DNA from 4 places in the Microbacterium terrisoli genome. Region 4 is predicted to be linked to each of the others. Evidence: predicted binding sites of a transcription regulator. Region 4 holds the regulator's gene; each other region holds the start of a gene.
What was found. The regulator HrcA, encoded in region 4, represses chaperone genes, less so after heat shock. The targets are predictions, from matches to a motif close to TTNGCACTCGNNNNNNNCGAGTGCNAA.
Positions count from the first base shown of each region.

Region 1: groES (co-chaperone GroES) is a predicted target of HrcA. The motif match lies at 2,614-2,640, and genes of this name have one in related genera.
Region 2: groL (chaperonin GroEL) is a predicted target of HrcA. The motif match lies at 3,117-3,143, and genes of this name have one in related genera.
Region 3: groES (co-chaperone GroES) is a predicted target of HrcA. The motif match lies at 3,158-3,184, and genes of this name have one in related genera.

Region 1 is NZ_CP133019.1:768,135-772,984, forward strand. Features, by position in the region: gene QU603_RS03315 (glycosyl hydrolase 2 galactose-binding domain-containing protein) at 1-2,547, opposite strand, end outside; gene groES (co-chaperone GroES) at 2,693-2,989, shown strand; gene rarD (EamA family transporter RarD) at 3,139-4,077, shown strand; gene QU603_RS03330 (ABC transporter substrate-binding protein) at 4,201-4,850, shown strand, end outside.
Region 2 is NZ_CP133019.1:2,538,375-2,543,224, reverse strand. Features, by position in the region: gene QU603_RS11420 (nitroreductase family protein) at 81-614, opposite strand; gene msrB (peptide-methionine (R)-S-oxide reductase MsrB) at 611-1,018, opposite strand; gene QU603_RS11410 (DUF2332 family protein) at 1,081-2,166, shown strand; gene QU603_RS11405 (DUF3263 domain-containing protein) at 2,177-2,425, shown strand; gene QU603_RS11400 (LytR C-terminal domain-containing protein) at 2,500-3,069, shown strand; gene groL (chaperonin GroEL) at 3,181-4,800, shown strand.
Region 3 is NZ_CP133019.1:762,439-767,288, reverse strand. Features, by position in the region: gene QU603_RS03310 (Gfo/Idh/MocA family protein) at 1-445, shown strand, start outside; gene QU603_RS03305 (sugar phosphate isomerase/epimerase family protein) at 442-1,254, shown strand; gene QU603_RS03300 (GH1 family beta-glucosidase) at 1,251-2,660, shown strand; gene groES (co-chaperone GroES) at 2,763-3,059, opposite strand; gene QU603_RS03290 (class I SAM-dependent methyltransferase) at 3,210-4,400, shown strand; gene QU603_RS03285 (LacI family DNA-binding transcriptional regulator) at 4,459-4,850, shown strand, end outside.
Region 4 is NZ_CP133019.1:1,688,194-1,693,043, reverse strand. Features, by position in the region: gene QU603_RS07350 (PhoH family protein) at 1-217, opposite strand, end outside; gene QU603_RS07345 (16S rRNA (uracil(1498)-N(3))-methyltransferase) at 293-1,030, opposite strand; gene dnaJ (molecular chaperone DnaJ) at 1,034-2,146, opposite strand; gene hrcA (heat-inducible transcriptional repressor HrcA) at 2,212-3,249, opposite strand; gene QU603_RS07330 (DEAD/DEAH box helicase) at 3,383-4,850, opposite strand, start outside.

The DNA.
Region 1 (4,850 bases), 920 kb from region 4:
GTGCATGGTGAGGGGCGTGAAGTTCCATGCATCGAGGACGAGTGCGCGCGCAACGGGTTCCACCCGGCTCCAGCGCGCGGTCAGCTCGCGAGTCTCTCCCGGCATCATCGGGCGCGGGTCGTCGCGGACGATGACGCTGCCGGCGGCGCCCCAGGGTCGGGCATCGTGAATGACCGGACCGATGAGCGTGGGCCCGCCGACGTGGATGGCAATGATGCGCCAGAGATCGCCGTCTTCGTGCACACGCACGTCTAACTGGGTAGGTGCGGCGTCCAGCAGCGCGCCGAGGTCATCGCCGAGGACGGCCACGACGCGCTCGGTGTCGATCGGTGTGCCGTCGGCGGCACGCCACTGCGCCTCCCAGACGACGATGCCGTCGGCCTCTGGCAGCGGGGTCTCCAACGTGGCGACGGCGACCGGCTCGGCGATCGCGTCGATGTCGCTGCAGGTCGTCTCGGCCACGATCGCACCGGCGACGTCGCGTAGCAGCAAATGAAGGCTGGTCCCGGCAGGGACACCGTCCTCCGCCCACAGCCAGGCCTGAGCGGTCAGCGTCCGCTGGCCGCCCCACGCCGAGCGTGGAGTGCGAATGCTCGCCCGCGTGCGTGCGAAGGCGCGCCGCGCGGCATGGAACGCCGGCTTGGCTTCGCCGGACCACTCCACCACGCTCGTGCACCAGGCATTCGGGAAGCTCTCCGCGAGTTGCCATGGCAGCACCATGCTGCACCGCGGCCATCGCCGCCGGTCGGCTTCGATGGCGTACTGCAGCCCAGTTGCCTGCAGCCATTGGCTGGCCCGCTGCATCCGCCGCAGGTCGCCCAACCGTCCGCCGAAGGACTCCGAGACCAGCGTCGCGTTGTTCCACCACTGGCCCAGATGCCGGTACACGGGATTGGACAGGTCTGCCGGCCAACGCTGCCCCTCTGGCACGACGGCGCGCAGTGAGCGCAGGCTGGCCATGCCCTCGACGCCGAACTCGGTATGCGCCAGACTCGTGCCCGCGTCAGCGAGGGTGTGCTGGTCGACCAGCCCCTGGTGCTCCCAGGGCCCGTGCACGTCGTGCTGATCGTCGGGAGCGGCGGCGATCCTGTCCATTCGGTGGTGGAAGGTGGGCCCGGACGGGGACGTGGGCAGCCACGGGCGCCCGGGATCGACGTCGGCCAGGGCGCTGCGCATCGCCGCGAGCACCGGCGAGCGCGACTCGTCGAGCGGACCGGCGTCGTCTTCAAGCTCGTTGCCGCCGCACCACAGGAACAGGCTCGGATGCCGTGACAGCCGCGCGGCGGCGATCACCGTCTCCTCGACGGCCTGGGCGATGAAGTCGGCGTCGGTCGCAGGAGCGCTCGCGATCCCGGAGCTGGACTGGGCGAGCTCCTGCCAGACGAGGATCCCGCGTTGATCACAGGCGTCGTAGAAGTCGTCGGACTCGATAAGCCCGCCGCCCCACACTCGCAGAATTCGGGCTCCGGAATCAGCGACCAAGTCGAGCAGACGGGCGATGCGCGTGGCGGTCACGACACCGAACAGGAGGTCGGCCGGCGCCCAGTTCCAGCCGACGAGGGGCAGGGTCCTCCCGTTGACCTCGGCCGTGTAGCCGAGGGCGTTCGGAGGTGCTCCCGCGTTGGCCACGAGCCGTGCGTTTCGGAATCCGACCCGCAGCATCCTCTCGTCGTCGCCGATCGCGACCCGTAGATCATACAGGGCGTGCTCACCCAGGCCCGCCGGCCACCACAGCTGCACGTCGTGGACGGGAAGGCGCACATGCACGGCGCCGTCCGTGACCGGCGCCGAGCCGGACGCGACCGTGCGTTCATCTCGGGATAGTTCGATGGTGATGACACCCGCTGCACCTACACCGATTCTCCCGTCGATGACGGCGTCAACGATCACCGTGCCGGTGCGGCCGTCGAGCTCAACCTCGGTGCGCGCGCGGACTGAGGCCAGGCCGACATGCCCGATGATCAGGCGAACCGGCCGCCAGATCCCTTGGTGACGCATCCGCGGCGCGAAGTCCCAGCCGCTGCCCACACGCGGCGCGAGGGCTCGCACGCGGTCGGTGCGACCCACCTGCGGCTCCGTGTCCAGCGCGGGTAGAACCACGACGGTCAGAGTGTGGCCGCCAGTCGCGAGCTCGCGCCGGTCGGCTCCACCCACTCGTAGCCGGAGCCGCCGGTGTAGCCCATCGATGGCCCCTACCTCGTGACCGTCCCAGAAGACGCGTCCGCCGGGGTCGATGCCGTCGAACTCGATCCAGACCGAATCGTCATGTTCGAGCGGGGGCAGGTCGACATGACGCCGGTAGACCCAGTGCCGGTCGGCCACCCATTCCGCTTCGCGGCTGCGGCGACCGTGCCGCGGCTCTGCAACCTCACCTGCGCGGACGAGGTCGTCCAATACAGCTCCGGGCACGTGGGCGGGCAACCACGCATCCGCATCGGCGGCCTTGGTCACGCTGTTGCGGCGGTCGATAAGCTTGTGGACGTACCACTGCCATGTGTCGCCCAGCGCCTCGCGCAACTGCCAGCCGCCGTCAAGACTTCGGAACATGCACACAGTCTGACCCACTTGTGGGATCGTTGCCAGCCCCAGTGCCAATGGATGCCTAAACTGGTGTCAGCACTCGACACGTCAGAGTGCTAACGAGTCTTTCAGTCTCAACTCGGTAGTTCACACACACAGGAAGAGGTAGACAGTGTCGGTTTCCATCAAGCCGCTCGAGGACCGCATCGTCATCAAGCAGGTCGAGGCCGAACAGACCACTGCGAGTGGCCTGGTCATCCCCGACACCGCGAAGGAGAAGCCCCAGGAGGGCGAGGTCGTCGCGGTGGGCCCCGGCCGCATCGACGACAACGGCAACCGTGTTCCGCTCGACGTCGCCGTGGGCGACCGCGTGCTGTACAGCAAGTACGGCGGGACCGAGGTCAAGTTCGGCGCCGACGAGTACCTCGTCCTGTCGGCGCGTGACGTCCTGGCGGTCGTCGTCCGCTGACGTCGGCTGTTTCGGAGGCCCGGATGCTTCGGCATCCGGGCCTTCGCCGTTCCCGCGCTCGGGTGGGCGGCGCTCGGGTGGGCCGAGGGCGGGGGATGCCGCGGCCCGTGCGGTGCGGCGACGGCGGTGCGAAGAACTAGGCTGATGCAGTGAAGCAGAAGGACGCCAGGGCGCGGGGCAATGCGACCGTTGCCGGCGGCGTGTACGCGTTCGCCGCGTATCTGCTGTGGGGGATGTTCCCGCTCTATTTCCTGACGCTGCTGCCGTCCACGCCCTGGGAGGTCGTGTCGTGGCGGGTGCTGCTCTCGGTGGTCTTCTGTGTCGTGGCACTGACCGTGATGCGAGCATGGAGCGCCCTGTGGCGCATCATGCGACAGCCGCGGCTGCTGGGGTGGACGGCGGCCGCCGGCATCCTGATCTTCGTCAACTGGACCGTCTACCTGATCGCGACCCTCACCGGTCACGTCATCGAGGCGAGCCTCGGGTACTTCATCAACCCGATCGTGACCGTTCTGCTGGGCGTGCTCGTGCTGCGCGAGCGTCTGCGGCCGGCGCAGTGGGTCGCGATCGCGATCGCCGTCGTCGCGGTCGTGGTCATCGTGCTCGGGTACGGACAGATGCCGTGGATCGCGCTGGGGCTCGCTTTCTCGTTCGGGCTGTACGGGCTCGCCAAGAACCGCGTCGGACCGTCCGTGGACGCGTTGAGCGGGCTGACGCTGGAGACCGCGTGGCTCACCCCGGTCGCCGCAGGGATGCTGATCTGGGTGAGTGTCACCGGCGGCATCACCTTCGGCACCGAGGGCGTCACCCACACGGTCATGATGGCCCTGACCGGGGTGGTCACCGCGGTGCCGCTGCTGCTGTTCGCGGCGGCGACCCGGCGGGCTCCGCTCAGTCTGATCGGCCTGCTGCAGTTCTTGACCCCGATCCTGCAGTTCCTCACCGGGGCGTTCCTGCTGCACGAGCAGATGTCGGTGGAGCGCTGGATCGGATTCGGCCTGGTCTGGCTGGCGCTGATCGTGCTCACGGTGGACTCCCTGACCGGCGTCCGGCGCCGCGGCGTGTCCGATGTCACCGAGATCGCCTGATCCGCGCACGCGCGCGCACGATTGTTAACGCACCGAGACATCGCAGACCTCAAAGTGACGCGCGCAACCCATATGGTTAGAGCACGCAATGCGGCACTGCCGTATTCGAAGCAAAGGAGCACCATGAACGGATTGAATCGCCTGCGTGGCAGCAGAGCTGTCGCCGCGATCACACTGGTCGGTGCAGCCGCCCTGGTGATGGTCGGTTGCAGCGGAACCCCGGCCAGCACGAACAGCAGCGGGAACTCCGGCGGCTCGACCGAATTGACCCTGAAGCTGGGTTCGCTGATGCCTGAGACCGGCTCGCTGGCCTTCCTCGGCCCGCCGCAGGAATCCGGCGTCGGACTGGCCGTGCAGGAGATCAACGCCGCCAAGGCCGGCATCACGGTCGATTACACCGCCGCTGACGAAGGCGACACCGACACCAAGGCCTATGAGACGTCGATCTCCAAGCTGCGCAGTGCCGGCATCACCGCCATGGTCGGGGCTGCGGCATCCGGTGTCACCAAGCTGATCCTGAACGGCAACATCTCCGCCGGCATCCTGACGGTCTCGGCGTCGAACACGTCGCCGGACTTCACGGACTGGCCGAACAAGGACCACCTGTACTTCCGCACGGCGCCCAGCGACCTGCTGCAGGGTGAGGTGCTCGGCAACCTGCTCGCGCAGGACAAGAAGAAGTCGCTCGGCGTCATCTTCCAGAACGACGCCTACGGCAACGGTCTGTACCAGGCGATCAAGAGCACGTTCGAGGCGTCCGGCGGCAAGGTCGT
Region 2 (4,850 bases), 850 kb from region 4:
TCCGGCAGATGATGACCACGTCCAGGTCCGGGCGTGGGCTCACGGACAGGCTCGCGGACGGGGTCGCTCGTGTGGGCGTCTTACTCCAACGGCGTGAGGAACCGCTCGGCGTCGAGCTGTTTGCGGTGGCCGTCCCGCTTGCCCTCGGGCTTGCCGCCCACGTACAACCAGCCCAGCAGCCGCTCGTTGTCGCGCAGCGTGTGCGTCTGGGCGACCTCGTCGCTGCGCGCGTAGTGGCCGGTGCGCCACATCACGCCCCAGCCGGCCTCGTCCAGCAGCAGGCTCAGCGTGTGTGCCACGCCCGCGGCTACGGCGGCCTGCTCCCACCGCGGCACCTTCTCGCTCGGGCGAAAACTCACCACGACCGCGATCAGCAGCGGTGCGCGCAGCGGTTTGGGCGATACGCCCTTCTCGCCATTCGTCTTGTTGATGGCGCGACCCAGCTTCTCGCGGTCGGCGCCGCGCAGCTCGATCAGGCGCCAGGGACGCAGTGAAGAGTGATCGGCCACGCGCCCGGCGGCTGCCACCAGCGGAAGCAGCTCGTCATGGGTGGGCGCGACATCCGTGACCTTCGACCACGAGCGCCGCGCCCGAACCGCGTCGAACGCGCTCACCCGGCTTCTTCCGGGCTGAACGAGAGCGAGATCGAGTTCATGCAGTACCGGTCACCGGTGGGCGTGCCGAAGCCGTCGGGGAAGACGTGCCCCAGGTGCGAGCCGCAGGCCGCGCACCGCACCTCCGTGCGCTCCATGCCCAGTGTCTTGTCTTCGAGCAGCAGCACAGCTTCGGGCCGGATCGACTCATAGAAGCTCGGCCAGCCGCAGTGCGACGCGAACTTCGTGCCGCTGCGGAACAGTTCAGCCCCGCACGCGGCACAGCTGTACAGCCCGGCGCGGTGCTCGTCGAGCAGCTCGCCGGTCCACGGACGCTCAGTGGCCGCTTCGCGCAGCACGGCATACTGCTCAGGCTCGAGCTCGTCGCGCCACTGGTCGTCGGTCTTGTTCACGGTGTAGGTCATGGAATCCTCCATAGCCATTCAACCCGACATTCCGCGATCGTGTTCCTTGGAGAATGGATGTCGTGACCTTCGACGACCAGATCGCGCACTCCCGCGACGCCGATGTCGACGCGGAGATCGACGCCGTGTGCGAGCGCTACGCGCGTTTCGCCCGGGAGGAGGCGCCGCGCCGCTCGCCGCTGTATGCACGATGGGCGCAGCGCGTGGTCGAGGGGCGCGATGCGGCCGCCGTGCTCGCGCGCATCGCCCCCGCGCACCGTCAGCCGGCACTGGTGTTCGCGGTGACGCGCATGCTGGGGTGCGGGCAGGTGCCGGCCGAACAGTGGGCGGCGTGGCTGACCGCGCACGCCGATGAGGTCGTCGCCGAGTGCATGCGGCGCAGCGTGCAGACCAATGAACCGCTGCGGTGCGCGGCGCTCGTGCCTGCGCTCAGCGTGATCGACGGGCCGATCGCGCTGCTGGAGGTCGGCGCCAGCGCGGGGCTGTGCCTGTACCCCGATCGCTACTCCTACCGATACGAGCACGACGGCGGCGTGTGTGCGCTCGACCCCGACGACGGCGTGAGCCCGGTCGTGCTGCACGCGCAGTGGCGCGGCCCGCTTGCGGACCTGCGGCTGCCGGAGGTGGTCTGGCGCGCGGGCATCGACCTGCAGCCGCGAGATGCGCGCGATGCCGCAGACCGGGCGTGGCTGGAGGGCTTGGTGTGGCCGGGCGAGCAGGGGCGGGCCGCGCGCGTGCGGGCGGCTCTGGAGGTCGCCGCCGCCGCACCGCCGCACCTGATCGCCGCCGACGCGGCCGATGCGCTGGCCGACGTGGCCGCCGACGTGCTCGCCCGAGTGCCGGCGGAGGCGACGCTCGTGGTCACCACTCCCGGTGTGCTCGTGCACGTGCCGCAGGCTGCGCGCGAGAGGATCGTCGCTGCGGCAGGGACGGTCGGGCGCTGGATCACGATGGATGCCGTGGGCCTGCACTCCGCGGTGCGCGGGCAGTGGCATCCTCCGCCCGACGCTGCGGCGTGGCCCAACGGGGCGTTCGCGCTCGCCGTGGACGGCACCGTCGTCGCCGCCGTCGATCCGCTGGGCGCGATCGTACGGCCGATCGGCGCCGGCATGGAGTGGCGCGACCGTAAGGCCTCGGCCCGCCGCTAACGTGAGTGCCGTGCCCCTCAGCGACAGCGACCGTGTGATCCTCGACTTCGAGGCCGGATGGACCCGCCACGTCGGTGCGAAGGAGGAGGCCATCCGCGCCGAGCTCGAACTGGCTCCGGCCCGCTACTACCAGCTGCTCGGGCGCCTGATCGACACGACCGACGCTCTGGAGTACGACCCGCTGCTGGTCGGGCGGCTGCGCCGCCGACGCGACGAGCGCGAGCGCTCCCGTCGGGCACGGGTGTCGGGCGTCGCGTGAACCGGACGGGAAACGCCTCGGCGGCGGGGCCGGCCTGAGAGGCGGAGCCGAGGACCGACAGGTAGCATGCAGTGGTGCCGACCGACAGTTTTCCGCACGACAGTTTCGATGTCGCCCCGGCCGACGCTGATCGGGTCGGTGCCCATCGCGCCGAGAACCCGCGGTTGCGGGGCGCGGTCGTGTTCGCCTGGGCGGCCGTGGCGACCATCGTGCTGATCGGCGCGGGCGTGCTGGGGACGCTGATCGTCACCGATCGGCTGAACGGCGCGTCGGACGCGCCCCTCGGTGCCACGCCCTCCCCGACGATCACGCCGGTCATCGACACGTCGTACTCGGTGCTGATCCTCAACGCGACAGGCGAGCCCGGAGAGGCCACCGGAGCCAAGGATGCCGTGGTGCACGCGGGATGGCCGGCGGCGAAGGTCTCGCCCGGCGAAGCCGGCTCGACGTACCCGACCACCACCGTCTACTACGCCGCCGACGAGGATGCGGCCGCGGCCGAGGGGCTGGCCGGCGTGATCGGGGACGCGGTGATCGCGAAGAGCGAGAAGTATCAGCCCGCCGGGGATGCGAAGGCCAAGCAGCTCACGGTCGTGCTGGGCACCGATCGGGTGACGTCGCCGTCGCCGACGACGACGCCGTAGCGCGGTCGCGGCAGCTTGCACTCGGCAGGGTCGAGTGCCAGAATGAGTTAGCACTCGCCGTGAGTGAGTGCTAAAGACCGTCCGCCAACGTCCGGGAGGGACGACACACACATGGCAAAGATCATCGCTTTCGACGAGGAGGCCCGCCGCGGCCTCGAGCGCGGCCTGAACACACTGGCCGACGCCGTCAAGGTGACCCTCGGCCCCCGCGGTCGCAACGTCGTGCTCGAGAAGAAGTGGGGAGCCCCCACGATCACGAACGACGGCGTCTCGATCGCCAAAGAGATCGAACTCGACGACCCGTACGAGAAGATCGGCGCGGAGCTCGTCAAGGAGGTTGCCAAGAAGACCGACGACGTCGCGGGTGACGGTACGACCACCGCCACGGTGCTCGCACAGGCGCTCGTACGCGAGGGTCTGCGCAACGTCGCAGCCGGCGCCGACCCGATCTCGCTCAAGCGAGGCATCGAGAAGGCCGTCGCGGCCGTCATCGAGCAGCTCCACGAGTCCGCCAAGGAGGTCGAGTCGAAGGAGCAGATCGCTGCGACCGCATCGATCTCGGCTGCCGACCCGACCATCGGCGCCCTGATCGCCGAGGCCATCGACAAGGTGGGCAAGGAAGGCGTCGTCACCGTCGAGGAGTCGCAGACGTTCGGCACCGAGCTCGAGCTCACCGAGGGCATGCGCTTCGACAAGGGCTTCATCAACCCTTACTTCGTCACCGACCCCGACCGCCAGGAGGCCGTGTTCGAGGACCCCTACGTCCTCATCGCGAACCAGAAGATCGGCAACATCAAGGATCTGCTGCCCGTCGTCGACAAGGTGATCCAGGACGGCAAAGAGCTCGTCATCATCGCTGAGGACGTCGAGGGCGAAGCACTGGCCACGCTGGTGCTGAACAAGATCCGCGGCATCTTCAAGTCCGTCGCCGTCAAGGCTCCGGGCTTCGGCGACCGCCGCAAGGCGCAGCTGCAGGACATCGCCATCCTCACCGGTGGCCAGGTCATCACCGAGGAGGTCGGCCTCAAGCTCGAGAACGCCACCCTCGACCTGCTGGGCCGTGCGCGCAAGGTCATCGTCACCAAGGATGAGACCACGATCGTCGAAGGTGCCGGTGAGGCCGCTCAGATCGAGGGTCGCGTCACGCAGATCCGTCGTGAGATCGAGAACACCGACAGCGACTACGACCGCGAGAAGCTGCAGGAGCGCCTCGCCAAGCTCGCCGGCGGCGTTGCCGTCATCAAGGCGGGCGCGGCCACCGAGGTCGAGCTCAAGGAGCGCAAGCACCGCATCGAGGACGCCGTGCGCAACGCCAAGGCGGCCGTCGAAGAGGGTGTCGTCGCCGGTGGTGGCGTCGCGCTCATCCAGGCTGGCGAGAAGGCGTTCGCGACGCTGACGCTGGAGGGCGACGAGGCGACCGGTGCGAACATCGTCAAGGTCGCCATCGAGGCCCCGCTCAAGCAGATCGCCGCCAACGCGGGTCTGGAGCCGGGTGTGGTCGCGCACAAGGTGTCGGGCCTGCCTGCGGGCCACGGCCTGAACGCCGCGACCGGCGAGTACGGCGACCTGTTCTCGCAGGGCATCATCGACCCGACCAAGGTCACCCGTTCGGCGCTGCAGAACGCGGCATCGATCGCGGGCCTGTTCCTGACGACCGAGGCGGTCGTCGCCGACAAGCCCGAGAAGGCTGCGGCGGCTCCGGCCGACCCCACCGGCGGCATGGACTTCTGAGTCTCGTCGGTTCTCACGAAGCGCCCCTCCCTCGGGAGGGGCGCTTCGTC
Region 3 (4,850 bases), 930 kb from region 4:
CCGGCCGCGCACCGGCGCCGATCCCGAGGACGTGGTCTTCGACATCGAGACGGATGCCGGGGCGGCACTGCGGATCACGCGCACGGACGGCTCCATGCTGCCGGTCTCGTTCGGGCGGGCGACGGGAACGCACGCCACCGAGAGCGCACACGCGCAGCTGTCCGGCACGCTCGCCGCCGTGCACTGGGCACCCTTCGACTCGCACCAGCCGGTCTTCTTGCGCGCTGATGTCGGCGGCGTCGTGGTGGAGCGCGAGGTCGAGCTGCCCCCGCGCTCGGACGTGTCGATCCTGGAGAGGCCGCTGGTCTCCTTCGTCGACGCCCTGCGCGGCCGCCCGTCAGCCGCAGTGCTGGGCGCCGCAGTCCTCGCGGAGTTCCAGGTGCTGCAGGCGATCTACCGCGCCGCACACACCGGCGCCATGCAGACGATCGAGGTATCGCGATGAGGCCCGCCGGGATCGCGACGGCGCTCTACGGCTGGATGGAGCGCTTCGCCCGCGACGGGATCGACTGGGACTGGGATTCCCTCTACGGCGCCTGCGCACGCTCGGGCGTGGAGGCGGTGGAGACCGATCCGACGCTCACCAAGCGCGCGATCCTCGACCGGTTGGGCCTGCGTGTGTCGGCGTCATACATCGGCATGCCGTTGACGCCACGATTCGCCGAGCTCGACGTGCAGGAACGAGTGCTGCCGGTCGCGCAGCGACTGGCGGCTGCCGGCGGACGGGTGCTCGTGCTCAATGCCGACGCACGCGGTGGTGGACCCGCCGAGCCGAAGACGCCTTCCGAGGTGGTGCGTCAGGGCGAGAACCTCAGCCGGATCGCCGACCTGGTCGCACCGCTCGGTCTGCGCATCGCGCTGCACAACCACGCCGACCGCTACGACAGGGCCGCGCAGGATCTGGAGTCGGTCATCGTGCATTCCGATGACGCAGTCGGCCTCTGCATCGACACCGCCTGGGCGATTGCTGCCGGTCACGATCCGGTCGCCTGGGCTCGCGAGCACGCCCTACGGGTGCTCGCGGTGCATCTGCGCAATCAGTCCGGACCGGTGCCGACCGACGTGCTGGCCGAGGGCGAGCTCGATCTCGCCGGTTTGCTGGCGGCGCTCGACGGGTACGAGGGCTGGCTGACGTTGGAGCTCTGGCATCCCGACACCATGACGCCGCGGATGGGGATGGTCGAGGCCGTGCGGGCATCGGCGACGCTCCTGCGCGAAGCGGTCGGCACGGGCTCCGGACAGGAGACGAGATGAGCGACTTCTCCGACGGATTCCTCTGGGGCGCGGCCACCAGTGCCTATCAGACCGAGGGCTCGTTCGACGTCGACGGCCGAGGACGGTCGGTCTGGGAGGACTTCGCCGACCGACCCGGCGCGATCGAGGGAGGCGGGGATGCCTCGGTGGCGTGCGACTCATATCGTCGCTGGCCGGAGGACATCGCGCTTCTCGAGCAGCTGAACCTCGGCGCCTACCGCTTCTCGCTGGCCTGGTCGCGCATCATGCCGGAGGGCACCGGTGCCGTGGAACAGCGGGGCCTGGACCACTATGAGAGAATCGTCGACGCCCTGCTCGAGCGCGGGATCACCCCGGTGGTGACGCTGAACCACTGGGACATGCCGTCGGCGCTGATGGCGTGCGGCGGGTGGGCCGCACGCCGCACCGTGGACGCGTTCGCCGAGTACGCGGATACCGCAGCCGAACGCCTGGGCGACCGCGTGCCGTGGTGGATCACCCAGAATGAGCCGTGGATCATCCAGCTGCTGGGCTACCAGCTCGGCCTGCACGCCCCGGGAGTGCGTGACCTGGGCGCGGCCCTCGCCGCCGGGCACCACCTCCTGCTCGCCCACGGCGCGGCCACCGACGCCATGCGCACGCATACGACGGGCAGGATCGGCGCCGCATTGAACCTCCTGCCGTGCATTCCGGCCAGCAGCGACCCCGCCGATGTGGAGGCCGCCCGCGGCTCCGACGGCTACGTCAACCGCTGGTTTCTCGAACCGCTGCTCGGTCGCGGCTACCCGCCCGACATGCGCGCGCACTGGGAGCGGGCGCTCGGACGCAATCTGGACGAGGTCATCCGAGACGGGGACGAGTCACGCATCGCCGGGCGCAGCGATTTCCTCGCCGTGAACTACTACACGCACCGGGTGATGCAGGCCGCGCCGATCGGCCCTGATCGGCCGTTCCCCTGGCAGGTCGTCGCCGACCCGTCTGCGGCACGCACCGACGAGGGCACCGAAATCGTGCCGGAGTCCCTGACCGAGCTGCTCTTGCGACTGCACCACGATTACCCGGGCGTCCCTCTGATGATCACCGAGAACGGCGCGATCTACGGCGACTCCCCCACGCATGACGGGCGCGTCCACGACGTGCGTCGGATCCGGTACCTACGCATGCATCTGCAGGCCGTTCGCGACGCGCTGGCGCAGGGCGCGCCTGTGGTGGGATACATGCACTGGTCATTACTGGACAACTTCGAGTGGGCGCTCGGCTACCGGCCGCGGTTCGGGCTGGTGTACGTCGACTACCGCACCGGCGACCGGATCGTGAAGGACTCGGCGCGGTACTACGCGGAGATCGTGCGGGCCGGACACCTCGTGGAGTGGGACCACAAGCGCCCCATCGGTCAGGTCGTGGACAGCCTCGGCGCCTTCGGGTGAGCCCGCGCGCCGGCCTCCATGCGATTCAGGCCATCTCGGCGCGACCTTTCAGACGGCGAAGGCCCGGATGCCGAAGCATCCGGGCCTCCGAAACAGCCGACGTCAGCGGACGACGACCGCCAGGACGTCACGCGCCGACAGGACGAGGTACTCGTCGGCGCCGAACTTGACCTCGGTCCCGCCGTACTTGCTGTACAGCACGCGGTCGCCCACGGCGACGTCGAGCGGAACACGGTTGCCGTTGTCGTCGATGCGGCCGGGGCCCACCGCGACGACCTCGCCCTCCTGGGGCTTCTCCTTCGCGGTGTCGGGGATGACCAGGCCACTCGCAGTGGTCTGTTCGGCCTCGACCTGCTTGATGACGATGCGGTCCTCGAGCGGCTTGATGGAAACCGACACTGTCTACCTCTTCCTGTGTGTGTGAACTACCGAGTTGAGACTGAAAGACTCGTTAGCACTCTGACGTGTCGAGTGCTGACACCAGTTTAGGCGCTGTGTTGGCACTCTCGCAACGCGAGTGCCAACTCTTGCCTCCCATAGGCTGGGAGGATGGACATCGCCGAGCTCACCGCGCTGCTCACCCCGGCTGGGCTGAGCCTGCTCGACCAGCTCGAACCGATCATGAACACCGCCGACGTCGCTCGCGCCGTCTCCCGTCTTCGCGCGGCCGGGCACTCCCCCGAGCTCACATCGGCGGTGGTCGGTCAAGCGCATCTGCGGGCGAAGGCGACCGTCAAGTTCGGGGAGTTCGCCGGGAGGATGCTGTTCACCCGCGCGGGCCTGGAACAGGCAACGCGACTGCCTGTCGCCGCACACCACGCCTCCCGTCTGCGCACCGCGGGGATCTCGCACGTCGCCGACCTCGGGTGCGGCATCGGCGGCGACGCCCTCGCGTTCGCCGGTGCCGGACTGCGGGTCAGCGCCGTCGATGCCGACGAGGTGACCGCCGCGATCGCCGCCTATAATCTCGCCGCGTTCGCCGACACTGTCACCGTGCGGCATGCGCGAGCCGAGGCGGCCGACCTCTCCGGCGTCGACGCCGTGTGGCTGGATCCCGCCCGTCGCACGGCCGGGCACGGGGACACTCGCCGCGTCGGCCCCGACGACTACTCTCCCCCGCTGGAGTGGGTCTTCCGGACCGCGGCGGCGATCCCGGCCGGCATCAAGCTGGGGCCCGGCCATGACCGCGATGGGCTGCCGGCCGACGCCGAGACGCAGTGGGTCGGTGCCGACGGCACGGTCGTCGAGCTCGTCGTGTGGAGCGGCGCGTTGGCTCGCCCGGGGGTGCGCCGGTCGGCGCTCGTGCTGCGCGGGCCAGACGTGCACGAGCTCACCGCCGAGGGCGACGCGCCCGACGCCGAGGTGCGAGCGCTGGGGGCGTACCTTCACGAGCCCGACGGCGCCGTCATCCGCGCCCGGCTGGTCGGCGAGGTCGCCCGGCAACTGGAGGGCGGCATGCTCGATCCCCGCATCGCGTACATCACCGGCGACGCGGCCGTGACGAGCCCGTTCGTGCAGTCGTTCAGGGTGCGCGAGACGATGCCCGCGAACGTCAAGGCCGTCAGCGCTGTGCTGCGCGCCCACGGCATCGGTGCCCTGGAGGTCAAGAAGCGCGGCATGGACCTCGACCCCGCCGCGTTCCGCCGTCGGCTGACGCTGCGCGGCGACAGGTCGGCGACCCTGATCCTCACGAGGATCGGCGATCGTCACCGCGCGATCCTCGCGGATCGCGTCGGGTGAGATCGCCGTCGGTGATAGCGTTCCCCGGAACGAGCCCAGAACGAGGAACGGTCTGCAGATGAGCAGCCAGCGCCGGCGCCCCACCGTCAAGGAGGTCGCCGTACGAGCGGGCGTCAGCCCGATGACCGTGTCGCGCACACTCGCGGGCGGCGTCAATGTCACACCCGAGCTCCAGGAGCGTGTTCTCGCCGCGGTCGCGGAGCTCGGATACCACCGCGATGAGAACGCGCGCAGCATCCGCCCGGGCCAGCCCAGCGGGCTCATCGGCGTCGCGATCACGAACATCGCCAACCCGTACTACAGCACGTTCGCGCTGGGCGTCGAGGAGGAGGCCGCGCGGACGGGGCGCCGCATCCTACTCGGCAACACCGCGGAGGACCCCGTGCGCGAGGCGCAGTTGGTGGGCGACTTCCTGGGACGCCGCGTGGAGGGCCTGATCGTGGTGCCCAC
Region 4 (4,850 bases):
GGGTCATCGCCATGAGCTCTTCCACGAGGGCGCGCGCCGCTGCCACGGAGGCGGTCGCACCGCTGAGCGTGATCTCGTTGCCGCGCACATGCACGTCGACGTCGGGGTGCTCGGCCTCCACGACGCGCAGCAGCCGGTCCTGTGGGCCCAGCAGCTGCACCATGACCACGCCGTCGGCGTGGATCCGTTCGGTCGCCGTACCGGTGTCATCGGGCATTCATGCTCTTTTCGCTCAGTGCTCCGCCGGGCACCTGCCCAGTCTATGAGACCTCGCCGACGTGCGACGGGTCTGTCACCAGCGCCCGAGACGCGCGCACAGCAGGGCGAGAGCGGCAGGCCCCGCCGTCGACGTGCGCAGCACCGTGGCCCCCAGTGCCGCCACCGTCGCGCCGGCCCGCTCGAACGCGTCGAGCTCTTCGGGGGCGATGCCGCCCTCGGGCCCGACCACCAGCACGACGTCCTCGCTGGCCGCGGCGTCGAACTCCATGCTGCTCAGCCGCACCGAACCGGTCGGATCCAGCACCATGACACGGGATGTCGCGGTCCGCGCGGCCAGCTCACGGGTCGAGGAGACTTCGGCCACCTCGGGGATCCACGCGCGGTGGGCCTGCTTGGCCGCTTCGCGCACGATGGTCTGCCAGCGCGCCCGTCCCTTCGCGGTCTTCTCGCCGGTCCATCGCGACACGCTGCGGGCTGCCTGCCACGGCACGATCTCATCGACGCCGAGCTCCGTCGCCGCCTGCACGGCCAGCTCGTCCCGATCGCCCTTGGCCAGCGCCTGGGCGAGCACGATCCGGGGCGAGGCCTCGGGCTCCTGGCGGCAGGCGGTGATGCGGACCCGCACACGACTCTGCTCGACCAGTTCGCACTCCCCCTCCAGCCAGGCACCCCGTCCGTCACCCACGGTCACCGCTTCACCCACGCGCACGCGGCGGACCGCAGCAGCATGGTGTGCTTCGGCCCCGCCGAACTCGACGAGGTCTCCGACGGTGGCGGCCACGGCATCCTCTGCCACAAAGTGCAGGGCCACCGATCAGCTGTTCCGGAACCGGTCGCGCAGCCGCGCGAACAGTCCCTGCTGGAACTCGGCGAGCTTGGGCGCGGGCGACTTGGTCTTCTTCTTGAAGTCTTCGATCAGCGCGCGCTCCTTCGCGTCCAGACGCGTCGGGGTCACCACGTGCACGCCCACGCGCAGGTCGCCGCGCTGTGTGCCGCGCAGCGGCGTGATGCCGCGCCCCTTGATCGTCAGGACGTCGCCCGCCTGCACGCCGGGTCGGATCTCGAGGTCGACGGGACCGTCCAGAGACTCGATCGTGGTGGTGGCGCCCAGGATCGCATCGGGCATCGACACATCGAGTGTCGCGAGCAGATCGTCGCCCTCGCGGCTGAAGACGTCATGGTGCGCGACGGTCATCTCCAGGTACAGGTCACCGTTCGGCCCGCCTGCCGGGCCCACCTCGCCCGAGCCGGGCATCTGCAGGCGCAGCCCTGTCTCGACGCCGGCCGGGATGTCCACGGCCACCGTGCGCCGCGCGCGCACCCGACCCTGGCCCTGGCACGTGGCGCACGGATACGGGATCGTCGTGCCGTAGCCCTGGCACACTCCGCACGGAGCGCTGGTGACGACGTTGCCCAGAAGGCTGCGCACCGTGCGCTCGACGTGCCCGCTGCCGTGGCAGATCTCACACGTGACCGGAGAAGTGCCCGGCTGGCAGCACGAGCCCTCGCACGTCTCGCACAGCACAGCGGTGTCGACCTCGAGGTCGCGGTGCGTGCCGAAGACGACATCCGCCAGATCGAGCGTGACGCGCACGAGGGCGTCCTGCCCCCGCTCGCGCCGGGAGCGCGGTCGCGCCGCGCGCGCTCCGCCCCCGCCGAAGAATGTCTCGAAGATGTCGCCGAAACCGCCGAACCCGGCGCTCTGGCCGAACGGCGAGTCCCCGCCCATGTCGTAGCGGCGGCGCTGGTCGGGGTCGCTGAGCACGTCGTACGCGTGTGTGACGAGCTTGAACTTCTCTTCGGCGTCCGCCCCCGGATTCACATCCGGGTGCAGCTCGCGTGCCAGGCGCCGATACGCCTTCTTGATCTCGTCCGGTGACGCATCCCGCGCCACGCCCAGTACTTCGTAGTGGTCCTGGTCAGCCACAATCGCCTTCCTGCCCGCCGATGCGGGGTCGTCTTCCGTCCGCGCTGCTCAGCGCCTGCACCTGTTCAGCGCGGCGCGTCATCGTCTTCGAGCAGTCGGCTCAGATAGTGGGCGACGGCTCGCACCGCCGCAAGGTTCGTCGGGTAGTCCATGCGGGTGGGTCCCAGCACCCCCACACGCGCACGTGCACCGGTGACGTCGTAGTCGCCGGTGACCACGGATGCCTCGGACAGGCCGAACGGTTCGTTCTCGCGCCCGATCGAGGCGGCAAGACCCTCCCCGTCGGCGACCATCTCGCTCATCAGCCTCAGCAGCGTCACTTGCTCTTCGATGGCCTCCAGCAGCGGGTAGATGCTGCCGCGGAAGTCGGACTCGCGTCGGGCCAGGGTGGCGGTGCCGGCCATCAGCAGGCGGTCCTGCCGGAACTCCTCGAGCTCTTCGGAGACCACGCGCAGCACGATGCCGGTCGCGGCATCCTCTCGGCTCATGCTCAGCGGCTCGCCGGCGAGCATTGCCGTCACCGCTGCCGCTCCCTCACGCACGCTGCGGCCCGACACCAATGACGACACCCGTGTGCGCAAGCGCCCCACCTCGGCCTCGTCCAGCGGTTCGGCGACGCCGACCACCCGCTGCGAGACCCTCCCCGTGTCGGTGACCAGGATCACCAGCACGCGGCCGCCGAGGTCCACGATCTCCACGTGCGAAACGCGCGCGCGGGCGAACGACGGGTACTGCACGATCGCGACCTGCCCGGTCAGATTCGTCAGGGCACGCACGGTGCGCGCCAGCACATCGTCGAGGTCGGTCGAACCGTCCAGGAACGTCGTGATGGCCGTGCGCTGGGCCGGCGAGAGCGGGCGCAGCTGGGCCAGGTGGTCCACGAAGACGCGATAGCCCTTGTCGGTGGGCACCCGCCCCGACGAGGTGTGCGGGGCCACGATGAGCTCTTCGTCTTCGAGCAGCGCCATGTCATTGCGGATCGTGGCCGCCGACACGCCGAACGCGTGGCGATCGACGATCGTCTTGCTGCCGACCGGCTCGCGGGTCTCGACGTAGTCCTGGACGATGGCCTGGAGAACCTGCAGTCCGCGCTCGCTGACCATGGCTGCCTCCTGTTCGGCCTCACGCACCAGACACTGGCACTCTCGCAATCTGAGTGCCAATTCTACCGGAACGCCTGCGTCACGCGCTGAACGACGACCCGGATTCCTCCGCCGCGACCCCGCGACGCACGCCTCACACGACCGAGTAAGCCACGATCCCGCGACGGACGAGCTCCAGGGCCTGTCGGGCCCGGCGCGCCAGGGCGCCATCGGCCACGAGCGAGAGCTGGTCGAGCAGATCGATGGTCTGCTTGGCCCAGCGCACGAAATCGCCGGCGGCCATGTCGGCTTCCAGCAGCACGCGATCCAGCGCACCGCCGCGCGCCCAGGTGTGCATGGCCTGCGCGAGGCCCGTGGCCACCTCGATCGTGCCGGGCAGCTGGTGGTCCTGCTCCACGTCGTCCAGCTGCGCCCACAGCAGCTGGGTCGCCGACAGTGCCGCACGGAACGATCCTCGCGGCAGAGCGCGGTCGCCGGCGCCGGCCTCGTCACGGCGCGGCTCGTAGACCAGACAGCACACGAGCGAGGCCAGGGAGGCGGCATCCAGATCCTTCCAGATGCCGGTGCGCAGCGCCTCGGCCACGAGCAGATCGCGCTCGCCGTAGATGCGCCGCATCGTGCGGCCCGCGTCACTGAGACGTGTGGTCCCGTCGGCGTCGACGATCACGTAGTGCAGCGTCGACAGCACGTCCACGACCCGGTCGAAATGACGGGCGACGCTGCCGGTGCGGGTCGCGATCTGGGTGCGCAGCCGGTCGGTCTGCCGCAGCAGCTTCCAATACCGCTCGGCCCAGCGCGCATGGTTCTCACGGTCGGGGCAGGAATGGCAGGAGTGGCGCTGCATGCGTCGGCGCAGCGACTCGATCTCGCGCAGCCGCTTCTGCCGTGTCGTGTGCGAGGCTCCGGCATCCTTGCGATTCTGCTTCTCGAGATCGCTGAGCTGACGACGGATCCCGGAATACTCGACGAAATCGCCGCGATCGCATGTCATCGCCTTCGCGTAGCCGGCCAGCGACTCCTCCTGCTCGCGCACCTGCCGGGCCAGCCCCACCACCGCTCGGTCGGCCTGGAACTGCGCGAATGAGGACTCGAGGATCTCGCGCGCCCGCTGTCGGCCGAACTGATCGATGAGATTGACGGCCATGTTGTAGGTGGGACGAAAGCTCGAGTTCAACGGGTAGGTGCGCCGAGACGCGAGGGCTGCGACCGCCTGCGGGTCCATCCCCTCGGTCCACTGGATCACGGCGTGACCCTCCACGTCGATGCCGCGTCTGCCCGCACGCCCCGTGATCTGCGTGTACTCCCCCGAGGTGATGGCCACGCGCGCCTCGCCGTTGAACTTCTCGAGCTTTTCGAGCACGACGGTGCGGGCGGGCATGTTGATGCCGAGGGCGAGGGTCTCGGTCGCGAAGACGACCTTGACGAGCTTGCGCTGGAACAGCTCTTCGACGACCTCTTTGAACGCGGGAAGCAGCCCGGCATGATGGGCGGCGATGCCCCGTTCGAGGTCGTCCTTCCACTCCCAGAAGCCGAGCACGCCCAGGTCCTCGTCGTGCAGAGTGCGGGTGCGCTCGTCGACGATCGCACGGATCTCGTCGCGC